DNA from 4 places in the Mesorhizobium sp. WSM3868 genome. Region 2 is predicted to be linked to each of the others. Evidence: predicted binding sites of a transcription regulator. Region 2 holds the regulator's gene; each other region holds the start of a gene.
The links. The regulator PhoB, encoded in region 2, activates phosphate uptake and scavenging genes when phosphate is short. The targets are predictions, from matches to a motif close to TGTCATNNANCTGTCAT.
Positions count from the first base shown of each region.

Region 1: the regulator PhoB is predicted to act here: its motif matches at 3,630-3,646, upstream of CK221_RS20375 (esterase-like activity of phytase family protein).
Region 3: the regulator PhoB is predicted to act here: its motif matches at 3,354-3,370, upstream of phnF (phosphonate metabolism transcriptional regulator PhnF).
Region 4: the regulator PhoB is predicted to act here: its motif matches at 2,767-2,783, upstream of CK221_RS03965 (PhoX family phosphatase).

Region 1 is NZ_NSGB01000013.1:62,987-68,484, reverse strand. Features, by position in the region: gene CK221_RS20385 (TMEM175 family protein) at 99-500, opposite strand; gene CK221_RS20380 (MFS transporter) at 641-1,849, shown strand; gene CK221_RS20375 (esterase-like activity of phytase family protein) at 2,088-3,569, opposite strand; gene CK221_RS20370 (LacI family DNA-binding transcriptional regulator) at 3,814-4,839, opposite strand; gene CK221_RS20365 (Gfo/Idh/MocA family oxidoreductase) at 5,037-5,498, shown strand, end outside.
Region 2 is NZ_NSGB01000007.1:247,761-253,258, reverse strand. Features, by position in the region: gene CK221_RS14425 (ROK family transcriptional regulator) at 1-379, shown strand, start outside; gene CK221_RS14420 (LysR family transcriptional regulator) at 472-1,416, opposite strand; gene CK221_RS14415 (YciI family protein) at 1,459-1,764, shown strand; gene phoB (phosphate regulon transcriptional regulator PhoB) at 1,899-2,588, opposite strand; gene phoU (phosphate signaling complex protein PhoU) at 2,608-3,312, opposite strand; gene pstB (phosphate ABC transporter ATP-binding protein PstB) at 3,333-4,136, opposite strand; gene pstA (phosphate ABC transporter permease PstA) at 4,133-4,984, opposite strand; gene pstC (phosphate ABC transporter permease subunit PstC) at 4,988-5,498, opposite strand, start outside.
Region 3 is NZ_NSGB01000028.1:10,772-16,269, reverse strand. Features, by position in the region: gene CK221_RS28295 (alpha-D-ribose 1-methylphosphonate 5-phosphate C-P-lyase PhnJ) at 1-825, opposite strand, end outside; gene CK221_RS28290 (hypothetical protein) at 885-1,082, shown strand; gene CK221_RS28285 (carbon-phosphorus lyase complex subunit PhnI) at 1,085-2,197, opposite strand; gene phnH (phosphonate C-P lyase system protein PhnH) at 2,199-2,810, opposite strand; gene phnG (phosphonate C-P lyase system protein PhnG) at 2,810-3,271, opposite strand; gene phnF (phosphonate metabolism transcriptional regulator PhnF) at 3,402-4,145, shown strand; gene CK221_RS28265 (zinc-binding alcohol dehydrogenase family protein) at 4,212-5,228, opposite strand; gene CK221_RS28260 (ABC transporter permease) at 5,299-5,498, opposite strand, start outside.
Region 4 is NZ_NSGB01000002.1:148,751-154,248, reverse strand. Features, by position in the region: gene CK221_RS03970 (GNAT family N-acetyltransferase) at 1-647, shown strand, start outside; gene CK221_RS03965 (PhoX family phosphatase) at 709-2,703, opposite strand; gene CK221_RS03960 (hypothetical protein) at 3,053-3,391, shown strand; gene CK221_RS03955 (phosphatase PAP2 family protein) at 3,409-4,110, shown strand; gene CK221_RS03950 (helix-turn-helix transcriptional regulator) at 4,205-4,474, shown strand; gene CK221_RS03945 (SulP family inorganic anion transporter) at 4,554-5,498, shown strand, end outside.

The sequences.
Region 1 (5,498 bases), on a different contig from region 2:
TTGCCACCAGGACGTAGATCGCCACGCTGATCCACTGGCTGAACGAGGTCAGCAGAATGGCGGCAATGTAGAACGCCAGCGAAATGTTACCCTTGCGGTCATGGCCCACGGCTCTGGCGAAGAAGCTTGAAGACCAGGATGGTATAGGCAACGGCGCAAAGCGCGAGGTCGATGCCGTAGACGGCGACCGGCACCGGGGCGAAGTGGTTCTCGCCCATGAAGGCGGTCGTCACCGGCATCAGCGACAGCCAGAACAGGAGGTTGAGGTTGGCCCACAGCACCCGGCCGTCGACACGCTGCACGGTATGGAACATGTTGTGCAGATTGTTCCAGTAAATGCCGACATTGATGAAGGACAAGACGTAGCAGAAGAAGATCGGCCAAAGCGGCGCCAGCGCGGCAAGGTCCTCGCCATGCGGCACTTTAAGCTCCAGCACCATGATCGTGATGATGATAGCGACAACGCCATCGGTGAAGGCTTCGACCCGGCCCTTGCCCATGGTTCTTCCCTCCTCGTTTAACGAACGTTACGGGAGGATTTCGCGCGAGACCATACTGCCATAACTGTCAGGAGAGCGTTCGGCATTCGGAACAGCCGCAATTGCGCGGACGTTGGGCTTGCAACCAAGCGGAGGTCGCGATGGCCGGCTACACTCAAACCATGAAGCGCGACAACGAACTTGGCGGCGGTGTCGCAAGAGCCGCGGTTGCCGCTATGATAGCTGCACTGTTTGCCGGCAGCACGGCTCTGACGCCACTCTATGTCATCTATAAACAAGCCTTCGGGTTCTCGCAGATCACCCTGACATTGGTCTATGCCGTCTATGTGGTCGGCAATTTGGCCGCACTTCTGTTTTTCGGCCGATTGTCGGATGTCATCGGTCGCCGTCCGGCAGCCATGGCGGCGATGGGCGTGGCCGTGGTCAGCGCGCTGTTTTTCCTCTTGGCTGAAAACCTGATGTGGCTCGACATCGCCCGTATCCTCAGCGGGCTCGGCATCGGGATCGGCGCGGGAACCGGCACCGCTTGGCTCGCTGAGCTGATCGAAGGGGAGGACAAGTCACGCGCGGCTGTCATCGCTACCAGCACCAATTTCGTCGGTCTCGGGGTCGGCGCACTGATGTCGGGATTGCTCGCCCAATACGCGCCTTGGCCGCTCAGGCTGACATTTGCCGTTTATCTGGTCCTGCTTGCGCTGATCACGCTGCTGATCTGGCGCACTCAGGAAACAGTCTCCAGGCCCGGACGACTCTCCGACGTCTCAATGCAGCCGCGGCTTTCGGTCCCCGACAAAATCCGCGCGCAATTCGTGGCGCCGGCGGTGACCGGCTTCGGCGCCATGGCGCTGGTCGGTTTCTACGCCGCGCTCGCGCCAAGCATTCTGGCACAGCAGCTCCATGCGACCAACCACTCCGAGGCCGGCGGGCTGTTCTTCGAACTGTCGATCGTGGCAGCGGCGGCGATCCTGGCGACAGCGCGCCTGTCCAGTCGCTTCACGATGCTCGCCGCGCTAGTTCTGATGGTCCCGACCGTGGCGCTGATCGTCGCGGCGCAGGCCTTCGCCTCCATGACGATGATGATCGTTGCCACAGGCTTTTGCGGCGTGGCGGCGGCACTCGGCTATCGCGGTGGCCTGCAGGTGGTGAACCAGATCGCGCCGGGCGACCGACGCGCCGAAGTGGTCTCGGCCTTCTTCATCTGCTGCTTCTGCGGCAATGCGCTGCCGGTCATCGGCATCGGCGTGCTGTCGGGTTGGACGAGCGCGACGGTGGCAAGCCTGGCCTTCGCCGGCATGATCACCATCTTCTCGCTGGTGGCGCTCGGGTTCGGCGCCAGATACGCGCGATAGTTCACCCGTTCGGTGTCTCGACGAGATTGGCGCGCCGGCGCGGCACGCCGAACCCGGTGTCCAGCGGCTCGCCTGCGGCCGGAGGGTCCTCGGAGATGGGGCCGCTTGTCAGGTCGCCGGTCCCCGGCGAGCGGGCTTGTTGTCGTCCATGGCGGGCACCGAAGATGCATCAGGCCCGCGATGGTATCGCAGCCTGATGCTTCTGCATCCGTTGGGGCTGGGCCAGATGCCTTCGCAACTAGTTTGCGGCGAGACTGTTCCCCGACAGGCCGGGCAGGGTAACCTGATAGACCAGGAAGGTGGTGTCGACATCGGCGCCATCCTCGGCCTTGTACGGGGCGCCGACCTGGAAGCCGTCCTGGGTCAGAAAGTCGTTGTCGTTCGCGACGAACAGGAAATAGTCGTCGGGCAGCTTCGGGTCCAGCACGCTCACCAGCGACATCGCCTCCCACTTCTCCGAGAGGTTGTTCCTGTCGTTCGGCGCGCCGTTGTGCAGGCCGAAACGGCCGAGTTCGCCCTTGTCGTTGATGTCGATGAACGAGGTGAGCTTGGCCGGCGTCACCGACGGATCGAGCACGCCTTTCGGCGCAACCGGCTTGTCGGCGGCGTCGAACGGGCCGTTGGCGATATCGGTAGCGGCGGAAAGGTCTACGACCTCGATCTTGCGGTAGACCGACTCGGCGTCCTTCAGCCCCTGGCCGTTGCCGCTGTCGCGTGCCAGCATCAGAAAGCTCTTGTCGGACAGCGCCACGATCTCGCTCTGCGCGGCCACCTTGGTCTTGCCCTTGGCGTCCTTGAACACCGGCAGCGGCACCACATATTCGTGCGCCAGCTTGAGGTGGGCAAGGTCGGAGCCGTCATAGACCAGCGCGCGGGCATTCCGGCGGGTCGACCCGGAATCGCCGCCATCCTGGCGCGGCGCCGACTGCAGCACGGCGATCAGGAACTTGCCGTCCGGCGTCATCGACATGCCTTCGAGGCCCTGATTGTTCTGGCGGCCGGTCTCGGGATCCTTGGGATCCGGCTCGGCGGCACCCGGGCCAGGATTGTCGGAAGCGAAGTTCGGCTTGCCATGGCGCATCGGCACCAGGGCCGCCGGCGGCTGCGTCGCCGAGATCAGGCGGCCGTCGGCCGAAAAGCGATAGATGTTGGGGCCATATTCGTCGGAAATGAACATGGTGCCGTCGGGCAGGCGCACGATCGCCTCGTCGTCGAGCGAAAGCTTGCCGTTGCCGGCCTGCGGCAGGATCGGCATGTCGCCGGCAGCGGGGCGCACGCCGTTGAGCGGGTCGAGGCCGGTGGCGTCGGCGCCCTTGTCGTCGGTCAGAAGCATGGTGTCGGCGAGCGTTGCCTTGACGCCCGACTGTTCCTGGCCGGCGGCGGGCGCCGCGCCCGGGGCGGTCGGGGTCAGCTCGATTGCAATTGTGTTCAAGCGGGGCCGGTAGTCGGTGGTGCCGGCGACGTTGTAGCCGCGGTCCGGCAGCAGCCAGAGCGAGCCTTTGTAGCCGGCGCCGTCACGCGCCCAGCTCTTGGCGTCGATCGCCATGCCGGAGCCCGAACCAAAGGTCTCGCCGAACTTGTCCTTCTGGCTGGCGGGGATGCGGCCAACGCCGACTAGCCCTTTGTTGACATAGCCAACACCCTCGGCGAGCGCAGGGCTCAGCACGGTGAACAGGGCGAGTGCCGCGCCAAGCGCGACGGTTCGGTTGAGGTGCTTCATGATGTCCCCCATGTGACGAGCAGAGCCGGAATGGCGTCACATCGGGTCTAGGACGCGAACATGATACTTGCGTGACAGGAGGGGGGTACTTGCCTTCTCCCCTTGTGGGAGAAGGTGGATCGGCGCGCAGCGCCGAGACGGATGAGGGTGTTCCAGCGGAGCGAGACGTTGGCTTTCCCTGGAGCTCCCCTCATCCGTCGCCTTCGGCGACACCTTCTCCCGCAAGGGGAGAAGGAGAGGGCGCTCAATCGCTCTCTCGCGCGACGAGCTCCAGCGGCCAGACTTCGCGGATCGTGCGTGGCCCCTCCGGACCGGCATGGGCCGGGAGTGACGCCAGCAGCATCTCGGCCAGCCGCCGGCCCATCGGCTCCAGCGCCGGACGGAAGGCGGTCAGCGTCGGCGAGAAATAGCGGCAGAGCGGCGTGTCGACGATGACGATCACCGCGATGTCGTGGCCGGGCCTGATGCCCATCTCGGCCAGTGCCTTGCAGCCGCCGAGCGCCATCGCGTCATTGTTGAAGATGATGGCTGTCGGCCGGTCCTTGGAGAGCATGACACGCGGCGTCACCTGGTAGCCGCCGGTCTCGTTGATGAAGCCGTCGGCGATCAGGCCGGGGTCGACTTCGATGCCGTGCCGCTTCAGAGCCTTGCGGTAGCCGTCGAGGAACAGGTAGCCGAAGTTGAGATCAAGCGAAGGGCGGATGGCAGCTATGCGGCGGTGGCCGCGCGCGACCAGCCGGTCGACGGCTTCATCACCCGCCCTCTCGAAATCGATATCGAGCGAAGGATAGGTGTCGCCGCCGGATTGACTTCGGCCAAGCGTGGCGAAGGGAAAGCCGGCCTTGCTCAGATAGTCGATCCGATCGTCTTCCCGCCGTGTATTGGCCAACACGACCGCGTCGGCCCGGCGCGTCTCAACCACGCGGCGCAGCCTCTCCTGCTGATATTGGCCGGGCTCGCCCATGACGACCATCAGATCCAGGTCATGCTCGGCGAGCCGCGCCTGCAGGCCGGTCAGGAATGGAATGAAGAACGGCTCGCCATATTGCTGGTCGCCGGGATGCGGTTGCAGCATGAAGGCGATCGAGCGGGTGGCGCCCTGGCGCAGGCTGCGGCCCGACTGGTTGGGCGAATAGTTCAGCTTCCTGGCCGCCTCGAGCACCCGCTGGCGCGTCTCCGCATTGACGTCGGCGCGGCCGTTCAGCGCGCGCGACACGGTGCCGATCGAAATGTTCAGGTGACGCGCGAGATCGTGGATGCTGGACGCCAAGGCAGGTTCTCCCCCTGACTTCGCTAGCACCGGCCGGCGTTCAGGCCAAGCAGCGGATGTCGATTTTCGCGAGCAGGTGATTGACATTCTACGCCATCGGGTGTGTTCTCGTAAACGTTTACGGAAAAACGTTTACGGTGATGCCGGAAATGCCGTGACACTCGGCCTGGAGGGGCCGAGCGGAGGAGGAGCGCTGGATGATGAAGATCGTCCTGGTCGGATGCGGAGCCATGAGCAGGCACTGGCTCGATGCCGCGAGGCAGATCGACGGGCTTGCCATTGCCGGCCTTGTCGATCTCGATGCCGACCGGGCTCAGGGGAGGGCGCGCGAGTATGACCTCACCAGTGCCGTCATCGGCACCAGCCTCGATGCCGTTCTCGACCAGACCCGGCCCGATGCCGTGTTCGATGTCGTGGTTCCTGCCGCCCGGCGCGAGGTCGCGCTTTCGGCCTTTGCCCATAACTGCCATCTGCTCACCGAAAAGCCGCTCGCCGACAGCCCAGAAAATGCGCGCGCCATCATCGAAGCGGCGCGCCGCGCGGGGCGCGTCCATGCCGTAGTTCAGAACCGGCGCTACGTCGCCAATGTCAGGCGGATCAGGCGGTTCCTGGCCTCCGGCGCCATCGGCGCGCCGACCAGCATCCACGCCGACTTCTTC
Region 2 (5,498 bases):
TGTCGGCGACGCCGACATGCGGGCGCTCGCCGCCAAGGCGCGCGAGACGGATGGCCCGGAGCGCGAGGCCTATCGCCGGGCCGGGGAGGCGCTGGGCTTCGGCCTTGGCAGCCTGTTCGCGCTGATCGACCCAGCGCCGGTCGCCATGGTCGGCGTCAGCGCCGCCGCCTTCGACCTGATCGAGCCGGCGCTGCGCGAGGCGATCGGCCAGACCGCCGGAGGCCAGCATTCAAACTCGATCTCCTTCGATACCGAGCCGAACGAATTGCCGTTGATCCGCGAAGGCTGCGCCGTGCGCGCGCTGACCTTCGTCGACCAGGAGATTTTCGCCCCGGGCGTGCAGGCAAGAGCGGGCGCTGTCAGCAAGAGCGTGGCCTAAATGCCTGGACTGAGCGCATATCCTAAAATTTGACCCGTTTCGTGTCGCGACCCGGCGCGAAACTGCCCCGACAATCGGATTTTTGCGACCAGTCACCGTTCGTTCGCCAGCAGGCACGCGGCTTCCAGCTTCTGGATCGAGGTCTCTATCCAGGCAATGACCACAGCCACGCGAGCGAGGTGGCGCAAATCAGGATGAGTAAGCAACCAGATCTCTCGCTCCGGAAATGCAGCTTCATCGAAGCTGACGCGCCTAATGCCCAATACATGATCTGCTACGATACACGGCAGCAGAGAGCGGCCACACCCGGCCTGAACGGCTTGAAGAATGGCTTCGGCATCGTTGACGGCCACCGCTGAGAGGCCGCCGTCCTTCTCGGCCATTTTAGCGATCCATCGGGCTTGGGGCAGGTGCGCCATTCCGTCTTCGTACGCTACCCAGGGAAGCTTGGCGATTTCGACCTGAACGTCGGTTCCCGCATAGGCCGCGTAACTCAATGTCCCGATGCGTCTCGAAAGCACCCTGTTGCCGGTTTCGTCGCCGGGTCTTGCCAGCCGAATGGCGATGTCCGCTTCGCGCCGGCTGAGGCTCAAATCACGCGACTCCGCGATCAGCTCAACGCGCAGCCGCGGATGTCGCGCGGTCAATTCAGCCGCTGCGGGCACCAGGATCCTGTTGATCAGGATGGGCACGGCCGTCACGCGCACTGTTCCGCTCGCGGCGGCGTCCACTCCTTCCGTTGCTGCTTTCAAGCCGCCGATCTCTGCCTCAACGGCCTCGGCGCGCTTCACCGCCACCTCCCCGGCTTCGGTCAAGCACATGTCGCCGTCAGCGCCGCGCTCGAACAGGCGCACACCAAGAGCTATCTCGGCCACCCGCAAGCGACGGGCGACGGTCGTCGGATCAACACCCAACTGCCGGGCGGCCGCGGCGCGTGAACCTCCACGCGCGACAGCGAGGACATATCGAAGGTCGTTCCAATCCAACGCCTGCATTTTTGCAGCATAGGTCGGCAATAGTTCGGTGTGAAGCGGCAATACTACTGCTGTAAGATCCCGCATCAATGCAGGAGAGAGTCAATGACGCTTTTCGCCGTTCTGCTTGAAGATGAGGTCAGCCGCGCCGAAGATGTTCGCCGACAATACATGCCGGCGATCGAATTTCTCGGTCGCAATGCCTCGGCCATCAGGGCGGCAGGACCGCTGCGACGTGCCGACGGCGCGCCAGCCGGAGGCCTATGGCTGGTGGAGGCCGCTGATCACGAACAGGTCGAAAATCTGGTGCGAGAAGATCCGTTCTGGCCGACCGGCCTGCGTCTTTCCGTGCGTGTGCTTGCCTGGCGCCAGGTCTTTGCCGACGGCATGCGCGTCGGAGCGAAAGGATAACATGGAGCCTCTTGAGCTTGAACCCAGATCCCTCCCGCTGCTCGGGGGTGGGCCAGTTCCGAGGGAGAGTTTCGCTCTCTTCCGGTGCGTTGTCGCGCGCAAGCTTGGTCCCGCCTCATCGGGCGGAAGGGTCTCTAGTCTTCCCTGATCGCGTAGCCCGCCCCGCGAATGGTGCGGATCACATCGGGCATGCGGCCGTTGTTGACCGCCTTGCGCAGGCGGCCGACATGCACGTCCACGGTGCGCTCGTCGATATAGATCGTCTCGCCCCAGACATTGTCGAGCAGCTGGCTGCGCGAGAACACCCGGCCGGGATGCCGCATCATAAATTCGAGCAGTCGGAACTCGGTCGGGCCGAGCCGGATCTCGCTCTTCTTGCGATAGACGCGATGCGATTCGCGATCGAGCACGATATCGCCGACCTTGAGCACGCTGGACAGCACCTCCGGCTTGGCGCGGCGCAGCAGCGCCTTGACCCTGGCCATGAATTCCGGCGTCGAGAACGGCTTGACCAGATAGTCGTCGGCGCCGGTCGAGAGGCCGCGCACCCTGTCGCTTTCCTCGCCGCGCGCGGTCAGCATGATGATCGGCAGGCGTTCGGTCTCGGGTCGCATCCTGAGCCGGCGGCAGAGCTCGATGCCGGAAACCGCCGGCACCATCCAGTCGAGCACGAGCAGGTCGGGCACATTCTCCTGCAGGCGGATCTCGGCCTCGTCGCCGCGGGTCACCACCTCGACCTGATAGCCCTCGGATTCGAGGTTGTAGCGGAGCAGCACCCCCAGCGGCTCCTCGTCCTCCACCACCATGATGCGTGGCGCGATCATATAGCAGGCACCTTCGCTGTCAGGCCGCCGGCGCCGACATCGCCGTCTCGTCCTGCTTAGGACGATTCGCGGGCAATTGCGTGCCGGTCAGCACATAGTAGGCGTTCTCGGCGATGTTGGTGACGTGGTCGCCTATGCGCTCCAGATTCTTGGCGCAGAACAACAGATGCGTGCAAGCCGTGATGTTGCGCGGATCCTCCATCATGTAGGTCAGGAGCTCGCGGAAGACGGAGGTGTATTTGACGTCGATGCGCTCGTCGTCGTTGCGGAGCTTGGCGAGCGCCGTGGCGTCGCCGGCCGTGTATTCCTCGATCACGCCCTGCACTTGGATCAGCACCAGCTGCGCCATCGAATCGATGGAGTGCGAAAGGTCGCGCGGCGCGGCGCTGATGCCGACCGAGCCGACGCGCTTAGCGATGTTCTTGGCAAGGTCGCCGATGCGCTCGAGATCGCCGGCCATCCGGATGGCGCCAACGACGCTGCGCAGGTCGTCGGCCATCGGCTGGCGTTTGGCGATCAGCGTGATGGCGCGATCGTCGAGCTCGCGTTGGCGCGCGTCCATGATGGCATCGTCGGAGACCACGCGCTGCGCCAGCGCGTTGTCGGAATTCAGCAGAGCCTTGGTCGACGCGCCGACCATCGAGCCGGCAAGATCGCCCATGTCGCGGATGAGCTGGCTGATCTGCCTCAGATCCTCGTCGAAGGAAGCGACCGTATGGGCCATAGTTATGTCCTCGTATGAACTCAGCCGAAGCGGCCGGTGATGTAGTCCTGCGTGCGCTTCTCGCGGGGCGAGGTGAAAATCTTTTCGGTCCGGTCGAATTCGATCAGCTCGCCGAGATACATGAACGCCGTCTGCCGCGAGACGCGCGCCGCCTGCTGCATGTTGTGGGTGACGATCACGATCGTGTAGTCGGCCTGCAGCTCGTCGATCAGCTCCTCGATCTTGGCGGTCGACAGCGGATCGAGCGCCGATGCCGGCTCGTCGAGCAGGATGACCTCCGGCTTCACCGCCACGGTGCGCGCGATGCAGAGCCGCTGCTGCTGGCCGCCCGAAAGGCTCTGGCCACTGGCGTTGAGCTTGTCCTTGACCTCGTTCCACAGCGCGGCGCGCTTCAGCGCCTGTTCGACGCGATTGTCCATCTCGGCCTTGCTGATCTTTTCATACAACCTGACGCCGAAGGCGATGTTCTCGTAGATCGACATCGGGAACGGCGTCGGCTTCTGGAACACCATGCCAATCTTGGTCCTGAGCAGGTTGAGGTCCTGCGAGCGGTCGAGGATGTTCTTGCCGTCGAGCAGCACCTGGCCTTCGGCGCTCTGCTTCGGGTAGAGCTCGTAGATGCGGTTGAGCACGCGCAGCAGCGTCGACTTTCCGCAGCCCGAAGGTCCGATGAAGGCGGTGACGCTGCGCTCGGGCAGCGACAGGTTGATGTCCTTCAGCGCCTTCGACTGGCCATAGTAGAAGTTGAGGTTCTTGACTTCGATCTTGGCCTTCTCGGCGGTCGTCTCGGCTACGTTCAGGTCGGTGGACAACATCGGTTTCATCTGTCCTCTCTGCGTCCGGTAAGGCTGCGGGCGAAGATGCTCAGCCCGAGAACCGTCAGGGTGATTATCAGTGCGCCCGTCCAGGCCAGTTGCTGCCATTCCTCATAAGGGCTCAGCGCAAACTGGAAGATGGTCACCGGCAGGCTGGCCATCGGCGCGTTGAGATTGCTCGACCAGAACTGGTTGTTGAGCGCTGTGAAGAGCAGCGGCGCCGTCTCGCCCGAAATGCGGGCGATCGCCAGCAATATGCCGGTGACGATGCCGGACAGTGCGGCGCGATAGGCGACCGAGCGGATCACCACCCAGCGCGGCGCGCCGATGGCGGTGCCAGCCTCGCGCAGCGCGTTGGGCACAAGGTTCAGCATGTCCTCGGTGGTGCGCACGACAACGGGGATCACCAGGATCGACAGCGCCACCGCGCCGGCGATCGCCGAGAAATGACCCATCGGCCGCACCATCAGCTCGTAGACGAACAGGCCGACGATGATCGACGGCGCCGACAACAGGATGTCGTTGATGAAGCGCACCACTGTCGTGAGGCGCGAGAAGCGCCCGTACTCGGCCATATAGGTTCCGGCGAGCACGCCGATCGGCGTGCCGACGACGATGCCGATGACGGTCATCACGATGCTGCCGTAGATGGCGTTGAGCAGGCCGCCGGCGTCGCCGGGCGGCGGTGTCATTTGCGTGAACACCGAAAGCGAGAGCCCCGAGAGTCCCTTATAGAGAAGGGCGCCGAGGATCAGCGCCAGCCAGACGAGGCCGATGCCCGCCGCTATGGTGCACAGCGCCATCATCACGGCGTTCTTGCGCTTGCGGCTTCGGTGGAGCGATGCGGCTGTCGACATCGGTCAGGCTCCCGTGCGGCTATCGATGCGCAACAGCATGTAGCGTGCGAGCGCGAGGATGATGAAGGTGATGATGAACAGGATCAGTCCGAGCGCCACCAGTGAGGACGTGTAAAGCTCGCCGTCGGCTTCGGTGAATTCGTTGGCGATGGTCGCCGAGATCGTCGTGCCGGGCGCAAACAGCGAGGCGCTGATGCGGTGCGCGTTGCCGATGACGAAGGTGACGGCCATCGTCTCGCCGAGCGCGCGGCCAAGACCGAGCATGACGCCGCCCATGATGCCGACCCGCGTATAGGGGATGACCACACGCCGGGTCACTTCCCAGGTCGTGCAGCCGATGCCGTAGGCCGATTCCTTCAGCACCGCTGGCACCGTGTCGAACACGTCCTTGGTGATCGAGGTGATGAAGGGCAGCACCATGATGGCCAGGATCAGCGACGACGTCAGCAGGCCGATGCCGTAGGGCGGACCGGCAAACAGGCTGGCGAGACCCGGTATGCCGTGGAAAAGATTG
Region 3 (5,498 bases), on a different contig from region 2:
CCGCTTCTCGCAATGGTCGGTGTCGGAACAGACGAACATGTGGCCGCCATGGTCATCGAGGATGACCTCGTCGAGATACACATTCTCGGCGGCGCAGAGCGCGCAGGGCTGGTCGAAGGTCTGCACCTCGAAGGGATGGTCCTCGAAGTCGAGGCTGACGACGTCAGTGAAGGGCGGCACCGCGTAGATGCGCTTCTCGCGGCCGGCGCCGAAGAGCTGCAGGGCCGGCGAACTATGCATCTTCGGATTGTCGAATTTCGGCGTCGGTGAGGGGTCCATCACATAGCGGCCCTCGACCTTGACCGGATAGGCGTAGGTGGTGGCGATGCGGCCGTGCCTGGCGATGTCCTCGTAGAGCTTCACATGCATGAGGCCGTATTCCTCGAGCGCATGCATTTTGCGAGTCTCGGTCTCGCGCGGCTCGAGGAAGCGCAGCGGTTCGGGGATCGGCACCTGGAAAACCAGCACCTGGCCCGCGTTGAGCGGATGCTCGGGGATGCGGTGACGCGTCTGGATGATGGTCGCCTTCGCCGTCTCGGTGGTGACGGCGACCTTGGCGACCTTCTTGAAGAAGGCGCGGATCGAGACGGCGTTGGTGGTGTCGTCGGCGCCCTGATCAATGACCTTGAGCACATCGTCCGGCCCGATGATGGAAGCGGTGACCTGCACGCCGCCGGTACCCCAGCCATAAGGCATCGGCATCTCGCGCGAGGCGAAGGGCACCTGGTAGCCAGGAATGGCGATGCCCTTCAGGATGGCGCGGCGGATCATCCGCTTGGTCTGCTCGTCAAGATAGGCGAAGTTGTAGGTGGCGATGTCGGTCATGGCGATCACACGCGCTCTGTGTTATGCATTTGGCAACCCAGACGCGAGAGTAGGCCAAAATGGATACTACCGGTTGGATGCGTCTTGCAGTGCTGTTGCTGGCGTTCGCCGTCATTGCGGCTTTTGCGCTGCGTAAGATGTTTCTGCCCGCGCCGAAGGAAAGTGCGAGCGGTGAGACTATTGCTGGCAGCAACGGATTCAACGAGGCACATAATAGCCACTACAGCGCTGGTCATGGTGGCGCCCGAGACGACTGAAATCATTCCGCCGCCTCCCTCTTCTCTTCCGCCTTGTCCTGATTTTCACGGTCCTGGTATTCGGCGCGCATTCGGCGAACCAGGTCGAGCTCGGCCTGGAAGTCGACATAGTGCGGCAGCTTCAGGTGCTCGACGAAGCCGGTCGCCTGGACATTGTCGGAATGCGAGATGACGAACTCTTCGTCCTGCGCCGCGGCAATCACATCCTCGCCAAGTTCGGTCGCGCGCAACGCGCGGTCGCAGAGCGCCATCGCCATCGCCTTGCGCTCGCTCTGGCCGAAGACCAGGCCGTAGCCGCGGGTGAATTGCGGCGGCGCCTTGGCCGAGCCCTTGAACTGGTTGACCATCTGGCACTCGGTGACGCGGATGGAGCCGAGCGGCACGGTGAAAGGCAGCTCCGGGACGTCGAGCTCCAGCTCGACCTCGCCGATCCGGACCTCGCCGACGAAAGGGTGGTTGCGGGCATAGCCGCGCTGCGTCGAATAGCCGAGCGCCAGGAGAAAACCTTCGTCGCCGCGCGACAGCGCCTGCAGACGGATGTCGCGCGCTATCGGGAATTGCAGCGGCTCGCGGGTGATGTCGCCAGGCACATAGTCAAGCGGCATGTCGCCGTCCGCTTCGATCAGCCCTTCATGGGCGAGGATCGAGGAAACGCGCGGCATCGCCTCGGCCTCGGCCGGACGTTGCGCGGGGTCTTCGATCTCGGCGCCGGCGGCAAGCTGCGGATCGAGCAGGCGGTGGGTGTAGTCGAAGGTCGGGCCGAGCACTTGGCCGCCGGGCAGATCCTTGTAGGTGGCCGACACGCGCCGCTCGAGCTGCATGGCGCCGGTGTCGACCGGGTTGGTGTAGCCGAAGCGCGGCAGCGTGGTGCGGTAGGCGCGCAGCAGGAAGATCGCCTCGATCAAGTCGCCGCGTGCCTGAACGACGGCCAAAGCTGCAAGCTTGCGGTCGTAGAGCGAGCCTTCGCTCATCACCCGGTCGACGCCGAGCGCCAGCTGCTCGACGATCTGGTCGAGGCGCAGCGCCGGCACCGAGCGGTCGCCGCGCCGGCGATCGGCAAGCAGGCGATGGGCGTTGGCAATGGCGGCTTCGCCGCCTTTCACCGCGACATACATGTCATGCCTCCATCGTTTTGATGCGGGTGGTGCGCGGAAGGCAGGCGAGCTTGCCAGGCGCCGCCAGGATGATGTCGACGCCGCGCGGGAAGCGCTGGTTGTTCTGTTTCCATTGCTCGACGAAATGGCGCGGCATGCCGGTCGGCGCGATCGTCGCGGTCTTCTCGATGCCGGGGCCTTCGAGGAGCAGCGACGGGCCGGAGACGAGATCGTCGGTGAGCAGGATCAGCGTCGTCGAGCGGTCGGGATATTCCTGCGTGCCTTGCGAAAAGCCGTCGAGCGCCGCCATCCCCGCCGGGTTGGCTATCAAAGCGAAATGCGCGTCGGCCGGCGTGTTTGCGAGGGGCGCGCCGGTGTGGAAGCCGAGCCACGCCTTGACCGTAGCTTCCGCCTGCAGCCACGGATCGAGCCAGATCGGCGTGTCGTTGTCGCAGAGCGAAAGCGCCACCGCGCCGACGGTCGCCGACAGCGGCGCCGGCGGCTGGGCGAGCGGCGGCAGCGCCTGCACGCTGCCGGGGCGCGCCATCGCGTCCATGATGGCGCGGAACGCGGTCTGCGCATTGAAGACCGGATCGGCGAAGCCGCCCTCGATCGATTGCGCGGCGATCTCCATCAGTCCTCTCCGCGCACCATGGTGAAGAAATCCACTTTCGTGGCCGCCGTCTCGACGCGCCGCTTCTCGCGCGCCGCATCGAGCGCCGCGCGCAACGGCGCGACCAGCTTCGACTCGATGGTCTCGCGATAGGCCGGGTCCTGCCAGAGCGCGTCGGCGATTGCGGCGAGCCTGGCTTTGCCCTTGTCGCGGCCGAGCGCGTAGGAATGGCCGACCTGTCCGGAGGGCACCCGCACGGTGGCGCGTGTCGCGGTCGCCTCGCCGACATTGAACGGCGCGCCGCCGCCGCCGATCCGCCCGCGCACCGTCACCAAGCCGGTCTCCGGGCCGCGCAGCAGCTCGGCCTCGGAGGGCAGGCCGGAGCCGTTCCACAGCCGCGCGATCTCGTCGGCTGGCGCGTGCGCCAGCGTCGCCATGATGCCTTTCCTCTCGGCCTGCTCGCGCGCTTCCTGTCCTCGCATCGCTCCAACTCCTTTGCACAATATGATTTGTCTATTGATATAGACAACTATACAAATTATACTTACCTCCTACCGAGAGTCGATGACGGGCGCATGACAGACGGGGGAAAAGTGATCGGGGGCAAAATTGATCGAGCGGGCGAGCAGTATCGAAAGGCGCAACGGCGTGTCGCTCTGGCGGCAGATCGCCGACAAGATATTGCAGGGGATCGCCAGCGGCGATTTCACCGAGAATGCGGCGCTGCCGCCTGAGGTGGCGCTGGCCGAACGCTATGGCGTCAACCGCCACACGGTGCGCAGCGCGATTGCCGCGCTGGTGCAGGAAGGCGTGCTCAAGGCCGAGCAGGGGCGCGGCACCTTCGTCTTGTCGCGCAAGCGCCTGTCCTATCCGATCGGCGCGCGCACCCGCTTCTCGAGCGGCCTGCAGGGACAGACGACCGAGCGGCACATCGCTCTGCTGTCCTCATCGACCGAGCCGGCCAGCCGCCGCATTGCCGAGGCGCTGAGCATTGCCAGGGGATCGAGCGTGATCCGACTGGAGACGCGCGGCGAAGCCGACGGACATCCGGTGTCACGGGCGACGACCTGGTTCGATGCCAAGCGCTTCGCCGGCATCGAGACCGCGATGGCCGAGACGGGATCGATCACCGCCTCGCTCAAGCGTTTCGGCATCAACGACTATCTGAGGCACTCGACGGTGCTGTCGGCGCGCCGCGCCGATGCGGACGATCTTGTCGATCTCGACCTGCAGCCGGGCGCCATCGTGCTGGTCACGATCGCCATCAATGTCACGCTGGACGGCCAGCCGATCCAGTTCGCGGAGTCGCGGTTCCCGGCCGAGCGAGTGGAGCTGAAGTTGTCGGCCGGCGATTAGCCTTCGACATCCGTCATCAAGGGCGACAACCCCTGAGGTCGTCATCCACGGGCGGGTCGGGCCTCCCTATCCGACCTCGATAACCGCTTTGATCAACCCGGATTTTTCGTGCGCCCAGCGCGCTAGATCGCGCGGCGTATCGGCAAGGGTCGTGCGGTGGGTGACGAGTTTCTCCAGCGGCACGGCGCCGTTGCGGATCGAGGCGGCGACATGGTCGAAGTCTGCTCTGAGCGCATTGCGGCTGCCGACCAGCGTCATCTCGCGCTTGTGAAACTCGGGATCGGAGAAGGTGATGTCGTCCTTGACGACGCTGACCAGCACCAGCGCTCCGCCATGCGCGACATGGGTGAAGGCGGACTGCACCGACGGCGTGTTGCCCGTGGCGTCGAACACAAGGTCGAAGCCTTCGCCGCCGGACGCCTGCCGCACCAGATCGGCTGCCTGTGCTTTCGAGCCGTCGAGTGCGGTAAAGCCGAGCTCGCTTTCGGCGAAACCGAGCCGTTCGGTGCTCATGTCGAGCAGGCTGACATCGAGGCCGGCGATGCGGGCGAACAGTGCCGTGCCAAGGCCGATCGGACCGGCGCCGATGACCAGCGTGCGCTGGCCGGGCGCACTCAGCGAGCGCCGCACGGCGTGTGCGCCGATGGCCAGGAATTCGACGGCGGCGGCATCGGCCAGCGACAGGCCATTTGCCGGATAAAGGTTCTGCGCCGGCACCAGGATCTCGTCGCACATGGCGCCGTCGCGATGGACGCCAAGCACCTCGATCTGCACGCAGCAGTTCGGCTTGCCGTGCCGGCAGGCAACGCATTTGCCGCAGGCGAGATAGGGGTTGATGAACACCGGCTCGCCGATGGCAAGCTCGACGTCTTCGCCTCGCTCGACGACGGTGCCCGAGACCTCGTGGCCCATGATGCGCGGATAGACGAGGAACGGGTGCTTGCCTTCGAAGATGTGATAGTCGGTGCCGCAGATGCCGACATGGCTGACTGCGATCCGCGCCCAGCCGGGCGGCGGCGCGCCAGGTTCGGCGCGGTCTTCGAGAACAAGGTCGCCAGGCGAGCGGCAGACGACGGCTTTCATGCGCTGATCCAGTGTTAGAAGGGGGCGTCGGCCCCGCTCGATCGGGGCCGGCGCGTCATTTCAGGAACGATTATTTGCCGCGACGGCGCAAGCCGTCGAAGTAGACGATGACGATGATCAGCAGGCCGGTGATGACGCGCTGCCAGAAGGTGTTGACGTTGAGCAGGTTGGCGCCGTTGTTGATCGTCGAAAGAATGAAGGACCCGATCAGCGGTCCATGCACCGAGCCGATGGCGCCGAACAGCGAGGTGCCGCCGATCACCGACGAGG
Region 4 (5,498 bases), on a different contig from region 2:
CATTGGCGACGCGCCATCAGGCCTTTGCGGAAGGCGATACCCTTGCCAGGCGGTACCGGCCTTCGATCGTTCCCTTCGCCGCCACCGTTGCGGACGATGCGGAAAGCCTACAAGCCCTGGGCAAGCTGCTCCCGCCGCTTGAAAGCGCCATCCTGGTTCAGACGGACCCGATCGCCCTGCCTTCGGAACTTGCCGCGGTTTCGACCGCGTCCTTGGTGCAGATGGTTGCCGAGCAGCCGGTTGAAGCCGCCTCCGACGAGCGCGTGCAGCGACTGACGCCGGACGATGCGGCCGAGATGCTCGCTCTGGCATCGCTCACCAAGCCCGGCCCGTTCACGCTCGAGGCCTTGAGCCTCGGCGAGTTCTGGGGCGTGAAGATCGACGGCAGGCTCGCGGCGATGGCCGGCGAGCGCATGAAGCAGCCCGGCTACTCCGAGCTCAGCGGCGTGTGCACGCATCCGGATTTCCGCGGCGGCGGCCTTGCCAAGCTGCTGTCGCTGTTCGTGGCGAACCGGATCATGGCGCGGGGCGAGGTTCCATACCTGCACGCCTACGCCAGCAATGCTCCGGCCGTCGGCCTTTACGAGGCCATCGGCTTCCGGTTGAGAACCACCCTGAACATGGCCGTGGTCCGAGGCGTGGAGTAATCGCAAGGTGAGGAGGGTCGCGGATCATCGCAACCCTCCCCCTGCTTAAGCGAGTCGCCAATCAGACCGCGATCTTGCCGCCGCCCTGCTTGGTGATGGCAACGACCGCCGGACGCACCGGCATGTCCGGCTTGAAGTCCGGCCACCGGGTCGATGGATCCTCGTAATAGGAGGGGCGGCCGAAAGCTTCCCAGTCCTCGCCGCCGTCGCCCGGATGCTGGACGGCGACGAAGGCGGTCTGGTCGTCCGGCGCGAATAGCGGGCCGCACATCTCGGCGCCGATCGGCACGCGGAAGAACAGCTTTGAAGTCGCCCGCGCCGTGCCCTCGGTGTCGACCGCCCACAGGCCGTCGGTACGGCCGGTGGCCTTCGGGCCCTGGCCGTCGGTCGCGACCCAGAGGCGGCCGGCCGAGTCGACGGCACAGTTGTCCGGCATGCCGAACCAGCCATTGGCGGTGGTGGCGGTCGAGAAGGTGGCGCCGACGTCGGCCACCGAGGGATCGCCGCATTTCAGGAGCACTTCCCACTTGCCCTTCATGGCGGCGAAGTCGCCGCCATCCTCGACGATCTCGATGATGTGGCCGAAGGCGTTCGCCGCGCGCGGATTGGCGGCGTCGACCTGGTCGGCCTTGCGCTTCGAATTGTTGGTCAGCATGACATAGACCTTGCCGTTGCCGGCATTGGGCTGAATGTCTTCCGGCCGGTCCATCTTGGTGGCGCCGAGCAGGTCGGCGGCGCGACGCGTCTCGATCAGAACGTCGGCCTGGCTGGCGAAACCGTTTTCCGCCGTCAGCGGACCTTCGCCGAACACGATCGGCATCCATTCGACCGAGCCGTCCTCGGCGAATTTGGCGACATGCAGCGTGCCCTCGTCGAGCAGGTTCATGTTGGCGGCGCGGTCGTTCGGATTGAACGTGCCTTTGGTGACGAATTTGTAGACATAGTCGAAGCGCTCGTCGTCGCCGAGATAGAAGACGACGCGGCCATCCTTGGTGACGATCGATTCGGCGCCTTCATGCTTGAAGCGACCCATGGCGGTTCGCTTCCTCGGCACCGAATTCGGGTCGTTGACGTCGACCTCGACGACCCAGCCGAAGCGGTTGGGCTCGTTCGGTTCCTTGGCGAGGTTGAAGCGATCGTAATGCGCGCCCCATTCATAGGCGCCCTCCGGAATGCCGAGACGCTTGTAGTTGGCGGCCTCCTTGTGGCCTTCCGGCAGCTCGCCCGAGAAATAGCCGTGGATGTTCTCCTCGGCCATCACATAGGTGCCCCAAGGCGTGACGCCGCCGGCGCAGTTGTTGAGGGTGCCGAAGACTTTGGTGCCGGACGGGTCGGCATTGGTCTTGACGCGATCATGGCCGGCTACCGGACCGGACAGCGCCATTTCGGTGGTGGACATGATGCGGCGGTTGAGCTTGCCGTCACGCACCGCCTGCCATTTGCCGCCCTCCTTGCGGATCTCGACGATGCTGCCGCCGTGCGCCGCCATTTCGACATCGACCTGCTCCTTGCTGAGCGGCGCCACCTCGGCGGCCTTCTTGCCGTCCTTGTCGACGATCTTGACGATGCCGGGGAACATCAGATGCGGGTTGGTGTATTCGTGGTTGACGACCAGCAGGCCATGCTCGGCCGAGCCTTCGATCGGGATATAACCGATATAGTCGTTGTTGTAGCCGAACTGTCTTGCCTGGGCTTCGGCCGATTGTTTTGCCGGGTCGAATTCCGGCGAATCGGTAAAGAGCGGGTCGCCCCAGCGCAAGAGCACGTCGGCATCGTAGCCGGGCGCGACGTGGTGCTTGTCGTCGATGCCGGCCTCGAGTTCGTCGAATTTGAAGGCCGAGGCCTCGGCGGCGCGCGCCTCGTCTGCCGCGACGAGCGCCAGCGGGCTCACGGTAGCGGCGATGGCCGAGACAGCCAGCGAGCCCTTGAGGAAGTCGCGGCGCGAGAAACGCGCGGCGATGATCTCGCCCAGCGTGCGGTTGTCGGTAGGATTGACGGGCGGGCCGTCATTCTCCTCGAGCTGGCTGGTACGGAAGCGGATCTCAGGTTGGGTCATGGGCTGTCCTCTGGCTCTTGAGGTGGCTGGAACGTGTAACCGGTCGATCCCTATAGGCGGCCGATCACATTTTCGTGACATCAGCCCCATTAAGCAACGCCAATTTGCCGGCTGATGACTGTTCGCCCACGCATTGGCCCCACACGAGGCCCACAACACACGGCGGGCAGACTCCCGAGCGCGCTCGGCGCAAGGACGCCAACCATGGCTGCGGGGCTTGCCTTGCGAGATTCCGCCTTCGATCCCGTCGCAGCGTAGCTTGCCCGACTCCATCAGCTTGACGGCTTCGCGCGCTTCGGAAACAAAAGCGGCGAGCGGCGCGGCGAAGGCCGCTTCGGGAGGGATGAAGGTGAGTCTCTGGGGACTGGCGCAGCTTGGCGTTTCGACTGTGATTTTCCTGCTGGCCGCGATGGCGGCCAAACAATGGGGATTGGCGCCGAGTCTCGGCAAGATCGTGCTGACGCTGGTGCTCTATTCCGCCGGCAATCTGATCATGCTCAGGCTGATCCGCGAATTCGGCATGTCGGTGTCGTTCAGCCTGTCGGCAGTGATCCAGCTGGTCTCAGTCAATGTCGTGGCGCTGGTCTTCTTTGGAGAGCGCCTCAACACTTTCCAAGCGACAGGCGTCGTGCTGGCGATCGCCGCCGTCGCGCTGATCACGCTCGGACCCTATATGCAGCGGCTGTAGTTGGACAAGGCCCCCGCATGAAATCGACCGCCAAGGCGCTGCTCAACAGAATAGAGTTCCCGGTGCTTGCGGCCGGGCTGGCCATCGCCTGCGGGCTATGGGGCCTGGTGGAACTCATGGGCGTGGCGCGCGCCACGACTCCGCATGCGTTGGACACGGAAATCCTGCTCGCCTTCCGCCATGCCGGGCAGCCGGACAGCCCGATCGGTCCGCTTTGGCTGCAAGGCGCGGTGCGCGATATCACCGCGCTCGGCAGCACCAGCGTGCTGGTGCTGATCACGACTGCGGTGATCGTCTATTTTCTGCTGATGCATCGACCGGCGACCGCACTGTTCGTGTTCGTTTCGGTGGCGGGCGGCCAGGCAGCGTCCAGCCTGCTCAAGTTCGAGGTCGACCGGCCCCGCCCCGATCTCGTCTCGCACCTCGTCAACGAGACCTCGCTCTCCTTTCCGAGCGGCCATGCGATGCTGTCGGCGGTGACCTATCTCACGCTGGGCTCGCTCGCCGCGCGCTTCCTACCGAACCGCAGGACGAAGATCTTCGTGCTCGGCCTCGCCGTGCTCACCACGGTGCTGGTCGGAACCAGCCGCGTCTATCTCGGCGTGCATTGGCCGTCCGACGTGCTTGCCGGCTGGTGCGCCGGCTTTGCCTGGGCCATGTTGTGCTGGCTTGCAGCGCGCCTGCTGCAGCGGCGCAAAGTGGTGGCGGACAGCGAATGAGTGCTCATGTTCAAACTGTTTGTTATGATGCTTGAAACATCATGATATTTGGATTATCCATTGATACTGCAGGCTCAGACAGGGGTTCTGGCCGATGATCACTGCCGCGCAGATGCGCGCCGCGAGGGCGTTGGCCGGTATCGACCAGAAAACGCTCGCCGAGCGCGCCGGGGTTTCGCTTCCGACCATCCAACGCATGGAAGCGAGTGAAGGTGTCGTCAGAGGCGTGGTCGATACGCTGATGAAGGTCATCCAGGCACTCGACGAGGCCGGGGTGGAGCTGATCGGCGAGAACCAGGCCAGCGAGCGCGGCGGTAGGGGCGTGCGTCTCAAGCCTGCCACGCCGCAGAACTCCCAAGGCTGAGCCGCACAAGAAGTCGCGACGGCGACCGCCGACAGCCCTGCCGACGATCCCGCCGCCCTTACGGAGCGGAAGGCAGTCCATGGATCAGGTCCGGCGGTCAATCCACCCCCAGGCGCGGCCGGCCTTTGCCGAGCTGTTCACGCCCAAGCTGGTCACGGTGCTGCGCGAAGGCTACACGCTGGCGCATTTCAGGGCTGACGCCGTCGCGGGGTTGACGGTGGCCATCGTCGCGCTGCCGTTGTCCATGGCGATCGCCATCGCGTCCGGCGTGACGCCGGAGCGAGGCCTATACACCTCGATCGTTGGCGGCTTCATCATCTCGGCGCTTGGCGGCAGCCGCTTCCAGGTCGGCGGTCCTGCCGGCGCCTTCATCGTGCTGGTAGCGGCGACGGTGGCGCGCGTCGGCGTCGACGGGCTGCTGCTCGCAACGATGATGGCCGGCGTCTTCCTGCTCGCCATCGGCTATCTCAGGCTTGGCACCTACATCAAGTTCATTCCCTATCCGGTGACCGTCGGCTTCACCGCCGGGATCGCTGTCATCATCTTCTCCGGGCAGATCGTCGAGTTGCTCGGGCTGAAACTCGCCGGCAGGGAGCCCGGGCCGCTGGTGCCGAAGCTGACCGCGATCGGCGAGGCGATCGGCACGATCAGTCCGGCCGCGACCTTCGTGGCGATGCTGACGGTCCTCACCATTGTCTTTCTGCGGCGCTGGCGGCCGAGATGGCCAGCGATGCTGATCGCCATCGGCATCGCCTCGCTGGTCGTGGCGCTGTTCGCCCTGCCTGCGGAAACGATCGGCACGAGGTATGGCGGCATCCCGCGGAGCCTGCAATGGCCAGCCCTGCCGCCGGTCAGCCTTGAGAGGATGATCGACGTGCTGCCCGACGCGATCGCCTTCGCGCTGCTCGGAGCGATCGAGTCGCTGCTCTCGGCCGTGGTCGCCGACGGCATGAGCGGAAGGCGGCACCGCTCCAATTGCGAACTGGTGGCGCAAGGCTTCGCCAACATCGCGTCAGCCTTGTTC